Regions from separate parts of the Listeria sp. ILCC792 genome, predicted to be linked through region 1. Evidence: a T-box and tRNA genes for the amino acid it is inferred to sense, from the RefSeq annotation. Region 1 holds a T-box; the other holds one or more tRNA genes.

Evidence for each region. The T-box of region 1 lies ahead of ileS (isoleucine--tRNA ligase). A T-box ahead of a tRNA ligase gene usually reads a tRNA of that ligase, here a tRNA-Ile.
Region 2: it has a tRNA-Ile gene. The T-box ahead of ileS (isoleucine--tRNA ligase) is inferred to sense a tRNA for this amino acid. The anticodon was not compared.

Annotation. Positions count from the first base shown of each region.
Region 1 is NZ_FYBO01000003.1:57,578-67,848, forward strand. Features, by position in the region: gene CFS60_RS05000 (pyrimidine-nucleoside phosphorylase) at 1-1,264, opposite strand, end outside; gene CFS60_RS05005 (LacI family DNA-binding transcriptional regulator) at 1,369-2,370, opposite strand; gene deoC (deoxyribose-phosphate aldolase) at 2,505-3,167, opposite strand; gene cspD (cold-shock protein CspD) at 3,292-3,492, opposite strand; gene CFS60_RS05020 (phosphatase PAP2 family protein) at 3,847-4,545, opposite strand; gene dapF (diaminopimelate epimerase) at 4,557-5,525, opposite strand; gene ileS (isoleucine--tRNA ligase) at 5,596-8,355, opposite strand; T-box leader at 8,614-8,829, opposite strand; gene CFS60_RS05035 (DivIVA domain-containing protein) at 8,828-9,361, opposite strand; gene CFS60_RS05040 (transcription repressor NadR) at 9,493-10,011, opposite strand; gene CFS60_RS05045 (RNA-binding protein) at 10,031-10,271, opposite strand, start outside.
Region 2 is NZ_FYBO01000014.1:28-3,251, forward strand. Features, by position in the region: rRNA gene rrf (5S ribosomal RNA) at 109-224, shown strand; tRNA gene CFS60_RS12360 (tRNA-Val) at 234-309, shown strand; tRNA gene CFS60_RS12365 (tRNA-Thr) at 317-392, shown strand; tRNA gene CFS60_RS12370 (tRNA-Thr) at 432-505, shown strand; tRNA gene CFS60_RS12375 (tRNA-Lys) at 543-615, shown strand; tRNA gene CFS60_RS12380 (tRNA-Leu) at 622-703, shown strand; tRNA gene CFS60_RS12385 (tRNA-Gly) at 715-786, shown strand; tRNA gene CFS60_RS12390 (tRNA-Leu) at 808-896, shown strand; tRNA gene CFS60_RS12395 (tRNA-Arg) at 907-980, shown strand; tRNA gene CFS60_RS12400 (tRNA-Pro) at 990-1,066, shown strand; tRNA gene CFS60_RS12405 (tRNA-Ala) at 1,086-1,161, shown strand; tRNA gene CFS60_RS12410 (tRNA-Met) at 1,189-1,262, shown strand; tRNA gene CFS60_RS12415 (tRNA-Ile) at 1,275-1,348, shown strand; tRNA gene CFS60_RS12420 (tRNA-Ser) at 1,375-1,464, shown strand; tRNA gene CFS60_RS12425 (tRNA-Met) at 1,506-1,579, shown strand; tRNA gene CFS60_RS12430 (tRNA-Asp) at 1,584-1,659, shown strand; tRNA gene CFS60_RS12435 (tRNA-Phe) at 1,663-1,735, shown strand; tRNA gene CFS60_RS12440 (tRNA-Gly) at 1,752-1,822, shown strand; tRNA gene CFS60_RS12445 (tRNA-Ile) at 1,828-1,901, shown strand; tRNA gene CFS60_RS12450 (tRNA-Asn) at 1,908-1,980, shown strand; tRNA gene CFS60_RS12455 (tRNA-Ser) at 1,996-2,086, shown strand; tRNA gene CFS60_RS12460 (tRNA-Glu) at 2,091-2,162, shown strand; partial or broken gene CFS60_RS12465 (MFS transporter) at 2,233-3,224, shown strand, end outside.

The sequences.
Region 1 (10,271 bases):
CCGCCTGACTAGAAATGCGGATATTCTCATAAATTTTCTCTGTGACACCCGCCACATCTTCCTTATTGCTGAAAATGGTTACGAGAGAGTCGCCTGCTTGAACGGCATCGCCAACTTTTTTGCGTAACATCAGTCCAACCGCTAGATCAATTTCATCTTCTTTCGTTGCACGCCCGGCACCTAGAATCATTGCGGCCACACCAATTTCGTCTGCTACAATTTCGCTCACAAAACCACTTTTTTTAGTAGGTACTTCAATTTTATATGTAGCTTGTGGCAATTTTTCTGGCGAATCTACAATGCTTGCATCGCCACCTTGGTTTTCTAAAAACTGTTTAAATTTCTGAAGCGCCTGTCCATTTTTCATAACAGCAAGCAATTTTTCGCGCGCCTCTTCTAAACTTTCTGCCTGCTTCGCTAACACTACCATTTGACTGCCTAGCACTAAAACAAGTTCCGTCAAATCAGCTGGACCTTCCCCTTTTAGCGTATCAATCGCTTCCTTCACTTCAAGCGCATTCCCAATTGCGTAGCCTAGCGGTTGCGACATATCAGAAATAACGGCCATCGTATTGCGACCAACACTGTTCCCAATGCGCACCATCGCCCGCGCCAAGTTTTCAGCATCTTCATCGGTTTTCATAAACGCACCCGCGCCAGTTTTCACATCCAAACAAATCGCGTCCGCACCTGCGGCAATTTTTTTACTCATAATTGAACTCGCAATAAGCGGAATGGAATCCACCGTACCCGTTACATCACGAAGAGCGTACAGTTTTTTATCGGCGGGTGTTAAGTTGCCAGACTGTCCAATGACAGCCACCTTATCGCGGTTCACAAGCTCAATGAAGTCATCTTTCGTAATCTCGACATGAAATCCTTCCACCGCTTCTAATTTGTCAATCGTGCCGCCTGTGTGCCCTAAACCTCGCCCAGACATTTTCGCAACCGGAACACCTAAAGCCGCAACAAGCGGAGCTAAAACGAGTGTTGTCGTATCCCCTACGCCACCTGTGGAGTGTTTATCTACTTTTATTCCGTGAATGGCCGACAAATCAATTGTTTCACCTGAATTCACCATCGCCATCGTCATATCCGCGCGCTCGTTATCTGTCATATCTTCAAAATAAATCGCCATGAGTAGTGCACTCACTTGATAATCAGGAATTTCCCCTTTCGTATATCCCTCAATAAAAAAATTAATTTCAGCCGTCGTAAGTTCGTGCCCGTCCCTTTTCTTGGAAATAATATCCACCATTCTCACGCTAACCACTCCTTATTTGGTATCGGTTACATTTTTAGTAAACCGTTTTACTTTTGACTAAAACTATCAGATATTTTCACTATACTTGAGGCTACCAAGTTCTGTCAAATCTTTTTTGTGCTGCCTCGCTCAATCAACTTTAAATCGAGTAAACGATTTTTCATTTTTTCTTCTGGGCAAGCAATTTTTTGCAAGAGAAATTCGGCTGCAATCGCGCCAATTTCATAGATAGGCTGGCGAATGGTTGTAAGTGGCGGCGTCATGAATTCCGAAAGTTCGATATCATCAAAGCCAATGACCGATAAATCCTCTGGAATTTTAATCCCCTTATCAAAAAGAAAGCGATAAAGTCCGACAGCCATTAAATCATTCGTTGCGAACACGCCTGTTACACCGCCTGCAAGCAACTTATCCCCAGCTTTAAATCCGCCGTCCATCGTCTGATCCCCGCTAGCAATCCAGTCTTCTGGTACGGTTATGCCCGCATCTTTCATACACGCCAAATAGCCTTCATAACGCTCAAATACGTTGTAAAATGAGTTGTCCGAAATAATAATCCCGATTTTTTCGTGACCAAGTTCAAGTAAATGTTTGGTCGCCATATAACCGCCCTCATAGTCATCAACAGCAATTCGTCCTTCTTTTTGTTCATTTCGTTGTCGATCGAGTAAAATGTACGGTTTCTTTTTTTCACGCATACGTTCGAATACTTTGGAAGCTAAAATATTTGGGCTGGCAATAATAAGTCCATCTACAGCGCGGTGTAGTAGTTCCTCCACATATCTATCTTCGCGCTCTTTATCATTGGAAGAGTTGCAAAGCATAATCATGTAATCATGTTGATTTAAATAGTCTTCTGCCCCTTTGACCATTTGCGAAAAAAAAGCATCCGTCACTTCTGGTACAACCATGCCAATTGTATTCGTATGATTCGTGACCATATTTTTAGCAAAAAAATTCGGTTTATACGCCATATCTTTTGCTGCTTTTAACACGCGATTTTTAGTTACCTCGCTAAACCTGTCCCCTTTTCCGTTTAAGATTTGCGAAATGGCCGTAATCGAAACACCCGTTTTCTCCGCAATCTCCCGAATCGTTACACTCATGCCGTTCCCCCGCTTCCTTCAACGCTCCTCTTCATCATACACTAAAGCGACAATCGTTGCAACGCTAGCAATGTAAACGCATACTATTTTATTTTATAAAAAAGAAGCATGCCCGCATGCTTCCTCAAGTTATCCTAATAATCTGATGTACTCGTGCCGCCAGAAACAATAGCAACTCCCGCACTAGCGCCAATTCGTGTCGCACCTGCTTCAATCATCGCAAGAACATCTTCTTTTGTGCGTATGCCACCAGATGCTTTTACCCCAATATTCGGTCCAACTGTTTTGCGCATTAAAGTAATATCAGCTGCAGTCGCACCGCCTGTTGAAAAGCCTGTTGAAGTTTTTACGAAATCAGCTCCCGCTTTTACAGCTAGCTCACATGCACGCACTTTTTCATCGTCAGTTAATAAACATGTTTCAATAATCACTTTAACGAGTGTCCCATTCGCTGCATCTACAACGGCTTTAATATCAGCAAGAACTGCGTCATCGTTACCGTCTTTTAGTTCGCCAATATTAATAACCATATCTACTTCCGTCGCGCCGTTTTGGATAGCATCTTTCGTTTCAAAAGCTTTTACTTCTGCAGTGTTTGCCCCGAGCGGAAAACCAATAACCGTACAAACATCTACATCCGTTCCTGAAAGTGCTTCGCTTGCTAATTTTACCCATGTTGGATTGACGCAAACAGAAGCAAATTGATACTCTTTCGCTTCACTTGTTAGCTTTAAAATTGCCTCTTTGCTTGTTTCAGGTTTTAAAGCAGTGTGATCAATCATCTTCGCAATGTCCATTATTCAAAACTCCTTCGATACGTGATATCTGTATCTTAACCTAGTTTTCACTGAAATACAACGGAATAAAAAAATCTAGCAAATATTTTTATTTGCTAGATTTTTGGCTTGGTCAAACTGAAAATTATAATTTAGTTACGTTTTCAGCTTGTGGGCCACGTTGGCCTTCAACAACTTCAAATTCAACTTCTTGACCTTCGTCTAAAGTTTTGAATCCGTCGCCTTGGATAGCGCTGAAGTGTACGAATACATCGTCTCCGCCTTCAACTTCGATAAATCCAAAACCTTTTTCACTGTTGAACCATTTTACTTTACCTGTTTGCATATTTCACAAACCTCCAAAAATTTACTAATATGGCCTTTCTCAAAAAAAACAAACTGGTTCGAGCTAAACAACAAACAACCGAGTGCTTTTTTAAAAAAAATTCACATATTATAAAAAGTATTCAAATGACAAGGCGAATACCCTTTATAACATGTGAATAGTTCTCATCATTACTTCATGATACAACTTGCTTATTTTCTTATCAATATATTTATATTACATCGTTCTACTCTAAAATGCAAGTAAAAAGTAAGGCGTTTACATGATTGAAAATTCCAACCCTTTTATAAAACTTAATAAAAAAAGTGAAGCTTTCAGCATCTTTTCTGAAAAACTTCACTTCAATTTGTTTGCTTATTCTACAACACTTTTATCGTTAAGACGCCATTTTTTTAACATATCATGAAGTGGCTTGCGAACTAAGAAATAAACACCTGTCGAAAGGAAAATCGATGCCATTCCGAATAAGAAACCTCCCAATACGTCTGTCGGGAAATGAACGCCTAAGTAAACACGAGAATACATCACATAGCAAATGATAAATAGTCCTACTACACCTACAACAATTTTCAGCCACATTTGACGCACCGTGAAAATCAAAAATAGTGCTGCTAATCCATAAAACACGCTTGTTGCCGTCGCATGCCCACTTGGGTAACTATAGCCAGTTTCAGAAATCAACCAATTTACTGAATCTGGGCGAGTGCGTTCAACTAAGTTTTTGAACAGTAAATTCAAAACGACTCCGCAAAGTAAAACTGTTCCACCGAACCATAGTCCAACTACAAATTTTCTCAAAATAAATAAGACAATCACGACGATAATCGTCATCACTATGATGTATTCAGCAGAACCAAAATGGGTCAGGAATTCAACCATGTTTGTCGTGCTCGGTTTAATGTTTCCTTCCCTAATACGTTCAATCCACATTAAATCAAATTTCGCAACCCATCTTTGTTCCGATGCCACACTCATAAGTTCAATCAAAAATAGTAAAAGAGCAAATCCTCCTATGACAAAAAGTGGCAAAGCTTTCTTTCGATTTGTATTCATAAATTCTCTCCTTATTTTGTATCATTTAAAAATTGTTCCACTTCACGAACCATCTTTAGATAATTTTCCTGCTCACCCGTTTCAGAAAAAGCGGTAACTTCAAAACCATTATCACTCAACTCAAAAGTCCCAAAAGCCGTAAATGTCGCATTTCCGATAAGTTGGATGGATTTTTCATCCGCCTTCACACGAACACGTCCACCATCATTATAAACGTCAAGCACCTCATCCAGTTTATCATGGTCGATGAGTTTTTTAATCAGACTAGAGGCCGACATCGCCGTTCCACATGCATTAGTGAAGCCTACTCCTCGCTCATACGTGCGCACAAAAATCTTTTCCGGCGTAAGCTTACGAACAAAACTAACATTGACACCGTCCGGAAAATAGGGATTTTCCCCGTTCAAATAATGCGAGAGCTCCTCCTGCTTACTCGATTCCAAAACGGCCTGACTAGTAAACGTAATCAAGTGCGGATTCGGCACCGCCACCGCAGAAAAAGTCAGTTCGTCATCAAATTCAGGGATTTTTTCATTCAAAAGTTCTTTTTTCTCGTAGTTAAAAGGGAGGCTTCCTAAGTCAAACAAAACGGGTGAAATTTCGACTTGATAGGTTGGAATGTCATAGCCGAGCGATTCATTTTTCTGAACCAAAAGATCCGCTTTCATCGTTTCAACTTTCGCCTCGTTTAAGTTTGCCTTCTCAAGCAAATAACGCGCGACCGTCCGAAGACCATTCCCACACATCGAAGCTTCCGAGCCATCCGCGTTAAAAACACGCATTTTCCCAATTGTACCCGCACGCCCAGTACTCACAAATAAAATTCCGTCAGCACCACGTAGTGCATTATCGCGCGCACAAATTAAAAGCGCCAAATTAGTTCGTCTTTCATCAGACCAATTTTCGATGTCATTTAAACGTTCATCGATGATAAAAAAGTCGTTTTGTGAGCCATGAACTTTAATAAACTCTATTTTCATTGCGTCAAAACTCCTCTCACTTTTTTATTAAGGAAAAGGGAGGTCGCTAGTAACGCCCTCCTCTACTCCTTTAATAGTTTTCCGTTACAATTGTCGCACAACGTCCGCAAAGCGTTGGATGAAGCGCATCTACGCCAACATCTTTTTTCACAACGCGGCAACGTTCACATGTTTCGCCTTCTGCTACTGTGATTTCTACGGCAACATGTTCACCTTTTACGGCTTGTTCATTCGCTTTTTCTAAACCAACGACCAGTTCGAAATCCGATACAATAAAGAGCTGCGCAAAGTCACCTTGTAAGGAGTTAAATAGTTGTTCACCTTCTGCATCAACGTAAAGCGTTACTTTCGCTAGCATGGACTTCCCAATTAGTTTCTCATTTCGCGCTTCTTCAAGTGCTTTTTGGACGTCATCACGCACACGGAGGAATGCATCCCATTTTGTTACTAAATCAGCAGTATCTGCGTAATTTTGAACTTCTGGAAGATCTTCTAAGTGAATGCTAGACGATTGTTCCCCGTTTAAATGGTACCACACTTCATCTGATGTATGTGGTAAAATTGGCGCCAGTAGTTTAGCCAGAGAAGAAGCGGCTTCGTAAAAGACTGTTTGCATTGCACGACGATCCGAGCTATTTGCCGCTTCGATGTATACGACATCTTTCGCGAAATCCATGTAGAACTGGCTTAGCATAACCGTACAGAAGTTATTGATTTGATGATAAATCGTCGAGAATTCGAACTTTTCATAGCCATTACGGACATTTTGCGTAAGCTCATTCAGTTTCACAAGCATAAATTGGTCCACTTCACGAAGATCCTGAAAAGCTACTTTATCAGTTTCAGGGTTAAAATCGCTCACGTTTCCAAGTAAGAAACGCATCGTATTACGGATCTTACGATAAACTTCCGACACTTGTTTTAAGATGTCATCACTAATCCGCACATCTGCTTGATAGTCAACGGACGCCACCCAAAGGCGAACAATATCCGCACCAAGCTGATTAATGACTTTACCCGGTAAAATCGTATTTCCAAGCGACTTACTCATTTTCCGACCTTCGCCGTCAAGCGCAAAACCATGGCTAAGTACATTGCGATAAGGCGCAGCACCCGTCATAGCAACCGCCGTAGTTAAGGAAGAGTTAAACCAACCACGATACTGGTCGGAACCTTCCATGTAGAGGTCAGCCGGACGCGAAAGTTCTGGTCGACTCGCTAAAACAGCTTGATGACTTGAACCAGAATCAAACCAAACGTCCATAATATCCGTTTCTTTTGTAAATTCGCCGTTTGGACTTGATGGATGCGTAAAACCTTCAGGCAATAAATCCTTCGCTTCGCGTTCAAACCAAACATTCGAACCATGCTCTCGGAATAAATCGGAGACGTGCTTAATCGTTTCATCCGTGATGATGGGTTCCCCGTTTTCACCATAGAAAATTGGAAGCGGAACCCCCCATGCGCGCTGACGCGAAATAACCCAATCGCCGCGGTCACGAACCATATTGTACAGGCGCGTTTCACCCCACGAAGGCGTCCACGTTACATCTTGAACGGCATCTAAAAGTTCACCGCGGAATTTATTAATCGAAGCAAACCATTGCGGAGTTGCTCGGAATATAACCGGCTTTTTCGTACGCCAATCATGCGGATAACTATGCGTAATGAATTCCATTTTAAGAAGCGCGCCCACTTCTTTTAATTTTTCCGTCACCAATTTGTTGGCATCATCATAAAACAGCCCTTCAAATCCGGGTGCCTCATCTGTAAATACCCCGCGCGAATCAAGTGGAGCTAACACCTCAAGCTCATATTTTTGCCCCACAATAAAGTCATCTTCCCCGTGCCCAGGCGCGGTATGAACTGCCCCAGTACCAGCGTCTGCTGTCGCGTGCTCGCCGTTAATAACAAGCGAATCGCGGTCATAGAATGGATGTTTCGCCACAACGCGGTCAAGTTCAACGCCGCGAATTGTTTTTTCAATGGTTACATCCGTCCAATCAAGTTGCTCTTTTAAGGAATCTACAAGTGCTGCTGCAACCACATATTTTTGCCCGCCAGTGTTCACAACCGCGTAGTCTAAATCTGGGTTTACCGTAATCGCCATATTAGCCGGAATCGTCCACGGTGTTGTTGTCCAAATGATAATTTTTGTGTCATTATCTAAGACACCTTTTCCATCTTTAACATCAAAAGCCACATAAATGGAGGCAGATGTTTTATCCTGATATTCGATTTCTGCTTCTGCTAGTGCGGATTCGCTTGAAGGCGACCAGTAGACCGGTTTTTTACCTTTGTAAATATAACCTTTTTTCGCCATATCGCCAAAAACTTTAATTTGCTCTGCTTCATATTCCGGTTTTAGCGTAATGTATGGATTATCAAAATCACCGCTAATCCCAAGGCGTTTAAAGCCTGTGCGCTGAATATCAACTTGCTTATACGCGTACTCTTCACAAAGTTTACGGAACTCTGCAACCGTCATTTCTTTACGTTTAACCCCTTTTTTGGTTAAAGCTTGCTCAATCGGCAAACCATGTGTATCCCAACCAGGTACGTACGGTGAGCGGAATCCAGCCATAGATTTGTACCGCACAATGAAGTCCTTAATCGTTTTATTCATGGCGTGTCCCATGTGAAGTTCCCCGTTCGCATACGGCGGTCCATCATGCAAAATATAAGTCGGACGTCCAGCATTTTTTTCTTGAATTTTATGGTAAAGATTTTCACTCTCCCATTTTGCTTGCCATTCTGGCTCCTTATTTGGTAAATTTCCTCGCATCGGGAAAGCTGTTTTTGGCATTAATAATGTGTCTTTGTATTCCATTTTTATTTGGCTCCTTTAAGATTTGTATATTTTTTGTGGATCAACGCAGGGCTTTGCCCAGCCTTGTATTGGAACTCTAAACGCTGATGCGTTAAGAGTTTTGTGGATCAACGCAGGGCTTCGCCCAGCCTTGTATTGGAACTCTAAACGCTGAAGCGTTAAGAGTTTTGTGGATCAACGCAGGGCTTCGCCCAGCCTTGTATTGGAACTCTAAACGCTGAAGCGTTAAGAGTTCCAACAAAAAATCTCCTCCCTCAAAAAAGGGACGAGATTATCGCGTTACCACCCTTGTTGACAGGAATTTAATTTCTTGCCCACTCGTTCCAATAACGCTTGGCGGCGCTAGTTCTTACTGGATTCGGAACTAGAGATTCCAGAGTGATTTCTATTTTCCGTCCAATTTCAGTCTCACACCGTCACTGAATCGCTTGGATTGGGTTAGAAAAATATACTTGTCTCTTTCAACATCTATTTAGTCAATATTTTCTTCTGAATCGGCATCTTGTACTTCTTTGATGGATTTTAATTCTGTTGCGTCAACATCATATTCCATCATTTGTTGCCAATCGTCACTTTGGATTAAATCCATTTGTGCTTCTACAAGTAGGCGAAGTCTTTCGCGGAAAACTTTGGATTGGCGTTTTAAATCTTCAATTTCAATCGCAATTTTACGTGCTTTTGAAAGAGAGTCAGCTAAAATTCGGTCTGCGTTTTTCTCTGCTTCACGAATGATTAATTTTGCTTCTTTTTCAGCAGATAGTTTCACTTCTTCGGCAGCTGTTTGCGCAACGATAAGTGACTTATTTAAGGTTTCTTCAATGTTTGTAAAATGACCTAAACGCTCTTCGTTGTTGCTAAGCGAATCCTCCATACGTTTCTTTTCTTTAATTACTTGCTCATAATCTTTGATGATTTGATCAAGAAAATCATTGACTTCATCTTCATCGTAACCTCTAAAACCACGGGTAAATTCTTTATTATGTATGTCCAGTGGTGATAATGGCATAGCTAACACCTCCATGCAAATTATAAAAACAGTTTTTAATTTTTTCTTTTAAATAGCTTTTCTGTAAAAATAGCCTAATATAAATTACATTTTACCATAAAGACCTTCGTTTTCATAGTTTTGTGTCAAATTTATTGAACTAGTATGCCTAAACGTCCTAACGCTTCAATAGCTTCATCTAATTGTTCGTCTGTATCTGCTTCAATTGTATGCAAATGAATACCATTAGTTAGCCCTGAAAGCATCATTGCGTTTGTTGCTCCGAGACGCCTAATAAATTTTTCAACATCAAAACGGTTGTTTAAATGTAACGACGCAACGATTTCTCCGTAAATGGGGTGTTCCACAATGACATCAATAATGGATACTCCATAATCAACAAGCGTGTTAAGTTCCTTTTCCGATTCTCGTTTCGTATGTTGACAAGCAATCACTCGCCTTGGCCGACTGCTCTCTGATACGTATAAATAGCCTTGTGGTGTAGAGATAACTGGTGAATTTGTTGCACGAAGAAGAGAAATATCTTGTACAATCACTTGGCGACTGACGTTTGTTCGTTTGGCTAGTTCTGCACCAGAAATTGGCTCGTCTGCTTCCATCAGCCATTTTGAAATCGATTTACGACGTTCCTCACCTAGCATTTTCTTCATTGGCACACCTCTTTAATTTTTATTTCAAAAAACCGATATCCATGCGAATTTTATCTTTTCTTGTTCGTCCATGTATATACAAAAGTTTAATTCGACCGTATCCGCGGACGGATAAGATGTCTGCTTCCTCACAATCAAAATCTGGATTCTCAACAACTTTCCAATTCACTTTAACAAGTCCTGCTTGAATCATTTGTTTCGCTTTTTGCCGTGATAAATGTAGGGCATTAGCTACCACACTATCTAAACGAAGACTTGGA
Region 2 (3,224 bases), on a different contig from region 1:
CAAATACTAATCGATCGAGGACTTAACCTTTTAATCTGGTTTTCGTTACTTTGTAACTCAACACTTTTCTTCTCTAGTTTTGAGAGAACAACGTTCTTTCTTTCATTGTCTGGTAGTTATGGCGAGAAGGTCACACCCGTTCCCATCCCGAACACGGTAGTTAAGCTTCTCTGCGCCGATGGTAGTTGGGGGCTTCCCCCTGTGAGAGTAGGTCGCTGCCGGGCAATGATTTTGGAGGTTTAGCTCAGCTGGGAGAGCATCTGCCTTACAAGCAGAGGGTCAGCGGTTCGATCCCGTTAACCTCCACCATTTTTATGCCGGCTTAGCTCAGTTGGTAGAGCAACTGATTTGTAATCAGTAGGTCGCGAGTTCGACTCTTGCAGCCGGCACCATCTTTTTCTTAATCAGTCTTACATACATTAGTATAAAGAGCCGTTAGCTCAGTTGGTAGAGCAACTGATTTGTAATCAGTAGGTCGCGAGTTCGACTCTTGCAGCCGGCACCATCTTTTTCTTAATCAGTCTTACATACATTAGTATAAAGAGCCGTTAGCTCAGTTGGTAGAGCATCTGACTTTTAATCAGAGGGTCGCAGGTTCGAACCCTGCACGGCTCACTCTTTGCGGGTGTGGCGGAATTGGCAGACGCACCAGATTTAGGATCTGGCGCCGCGAGGCGTGGGGGTTCAAGTCCCTTCACCCGCACTTATATTTATGCGGAAGTAGTTCAGTGGTAGAACATCACCTTGCCAAGGTGGGGGTCGCGGGTTCGAACCCCGTCTTCCGCTTAAGTTTCTTTTTATGCCCTTGCCGGGGTGGCGGAACTGGCAGACGCACAGGACTTAAAATCCTGCGGGTAGTGATACCCGTACCGGTTCGATTCCGGTCCTCGGCACCATTTCTATATTGCGCCCATAGCTCAACTGGATAGAGTACCTGACTACGAATCAGGCGGTTGGAGGTTCGACTCCTTCTGGGCGCGCTTATTTTACGGGAAGTAGCTCAGCTTGGTAGAGCACTTGGTTTGGGACCAAGGGGTCGCAGGTTCAAATCCTGTCTTCCCGACCATTATTAAATTCTATAATTTGGGGCCTTAGCTCAGCTGGGAGAGCGCCTGCTTTGCACGCAGGAGGTCAGCGGTTCGATCCCGCTAGGCTCCACCAAATTTTAAATTAAATCTTTATTAATGTGGCGGCGTAGCTCAGCTGGCTAGAGCGTTCGGTTCATACCCGAGAGGTCGTGGGTTCGATTCCCTCCGCCGCTATCTTTAAAATTTGGACCTTTAGCTCAGTTGGTTAGAGCAGACGGCTCATAACCGTCCGGTCGCAGGTTCGAGTCCTGCAAGGTCCACTTAGCACTTTTTATTATTATATCGTGGAGGAATACCCAAGTCTGGCTGAAGGGATCGGTCTTGAAAACCGACAGGGGTGTAAAAGCTCGCGGGGGTTCGAATCCCTCTTCCTCCGTTTTTTATTTGTGACTAAGTGGGCCAATTTAATATTATTATCGCGGGGTGGAGCAGTCTGGTAGCTCGTCGGGCTCATAACCCGAAGGTCGCAGGTTCAAATCCTGTCCCCGCAATCGTGGTTCCGTGGTGTAGGGGTTAACATGCCTGCCTGTCACGCAGGAGATCGCGGGTTCAAATCCCGTCGGGACCGCCATTTGGCTTGGTAGCTCAGTTGGTAGAGCACTTGATTGAAGCTCAAGGTGTCGGCAGTTCGATTCTGTCCCAAGCCACTTTTATGTGTATTATGCGGGTGTAGTTTAGTGGTAAAACCACAGCCTTCCAAGCTGTTGTCGGGAGTTCGATTCTCCTCACCCGCTTTTTTGGGCCTATAGCTCAGCTGGTTAGAGCGCACGCCTGATAAGCGTGAGGTCGATGGTTCGAGTCCATTTAGGCCCATTTTATTCCACAGTAGCTCAGTTGGTAGAGCAATCGGCTGTTAACCGATCGGTCGCAGGTTCGAGTCCTGCCTGTGGAGTTTATATTTTATACTGGAGAAGTACTCAAGTGGCTGAAGAGGCGCCCCTGCTAAGGGTGTAGGTCGTTAACGCGGCGCGAGGGTTCAAATCCCTCCTTCTCCGCCAGTAAGGCCCGTTGGTCAAGCGGTTAAGACACCGCCCTTTCACGGCGGTAACACGGGTTCGAATCCCGTACGGGTCATCATTATAAGTATAAGAACAATGCAGAGGCATTGTTCTTATTTTGGTTGGAAATTGGAGGGCTGGATTGGATGCGAAATAGGAGGAAGTTTTGGATTTTGACGGTTATAGTGGCGATTTCGGGGCTGTCACAAGGGCTTTTGTTGCCGCTGATTGCGATTATTTTTGAAGGAATGGGGATTAGTTCGAGTGTGAATGGATTTCATGCGACGGGGATTTATATTGGAGTTTTGTTGGTGTCGCCATTTATTGAAGCGCCGCTACATAAATTTGGATTTAAGCCGATTATTGTGGTTGGCGGGGGATTAGTTGCGGTGGCGCTATTTTTGTTCCCGATGTGGTTTAATTTGTATTTTTGGTTTTTGCTGCGTCTTGTTATTGGTGTGGGGGATCATATGCTACATTTTTCGTCGCAAACTTGGATTGGAGCTACGACGGAACCGAGCAAACGTGGCAGGAATATGGCGATTTATGGCTTGTTTTTTTCACTTGGATTTGCGGTTGGACCGCAGCTTGTGAATTTGATGGATGTAAGTCCTAATTTGCCATTTTATATTTCCGGTGTGTTAGTTCTCTTGGCGTGGGGATTAATTTTGACGCTGAAAAATGAATTTATTTCGGAAGGGACGGAAATTCGCAAAATTTCTTTTTTCGATAGTATGAAGCGTTTTTCTGATGTGATGAAAATTGCTTGAGTAGCGATGATACCACCCTTTTTATATGGTGTTTTGGAGACGGGTTTAAACGCGACTTTCCCAATTGTGGGGCTTAGGTTTGGGATTGAAACATATATGATTACGTTTATTATTTCTGCTTTCTCGGTAGGGACGATTTTGTTTCAGGTTCCAATTGGGATTTTTAGTGATCGGATGGGGCGCGGGCGCGTGTTGCCAATTTTAACGTTTTTAGGTGGTCTCGTTTTCTTCCTAACAGCATTTGTTTCGAGTAGTGTGCTTTTTATTGTGATTTTCTTTGTGCTCGGGATACTTGTGGGATCGCTTTATTCACTTGGGCTTTCATATATGACGGATTTGACGCCGCTTGATCTTCTTCCTGCTGGAAA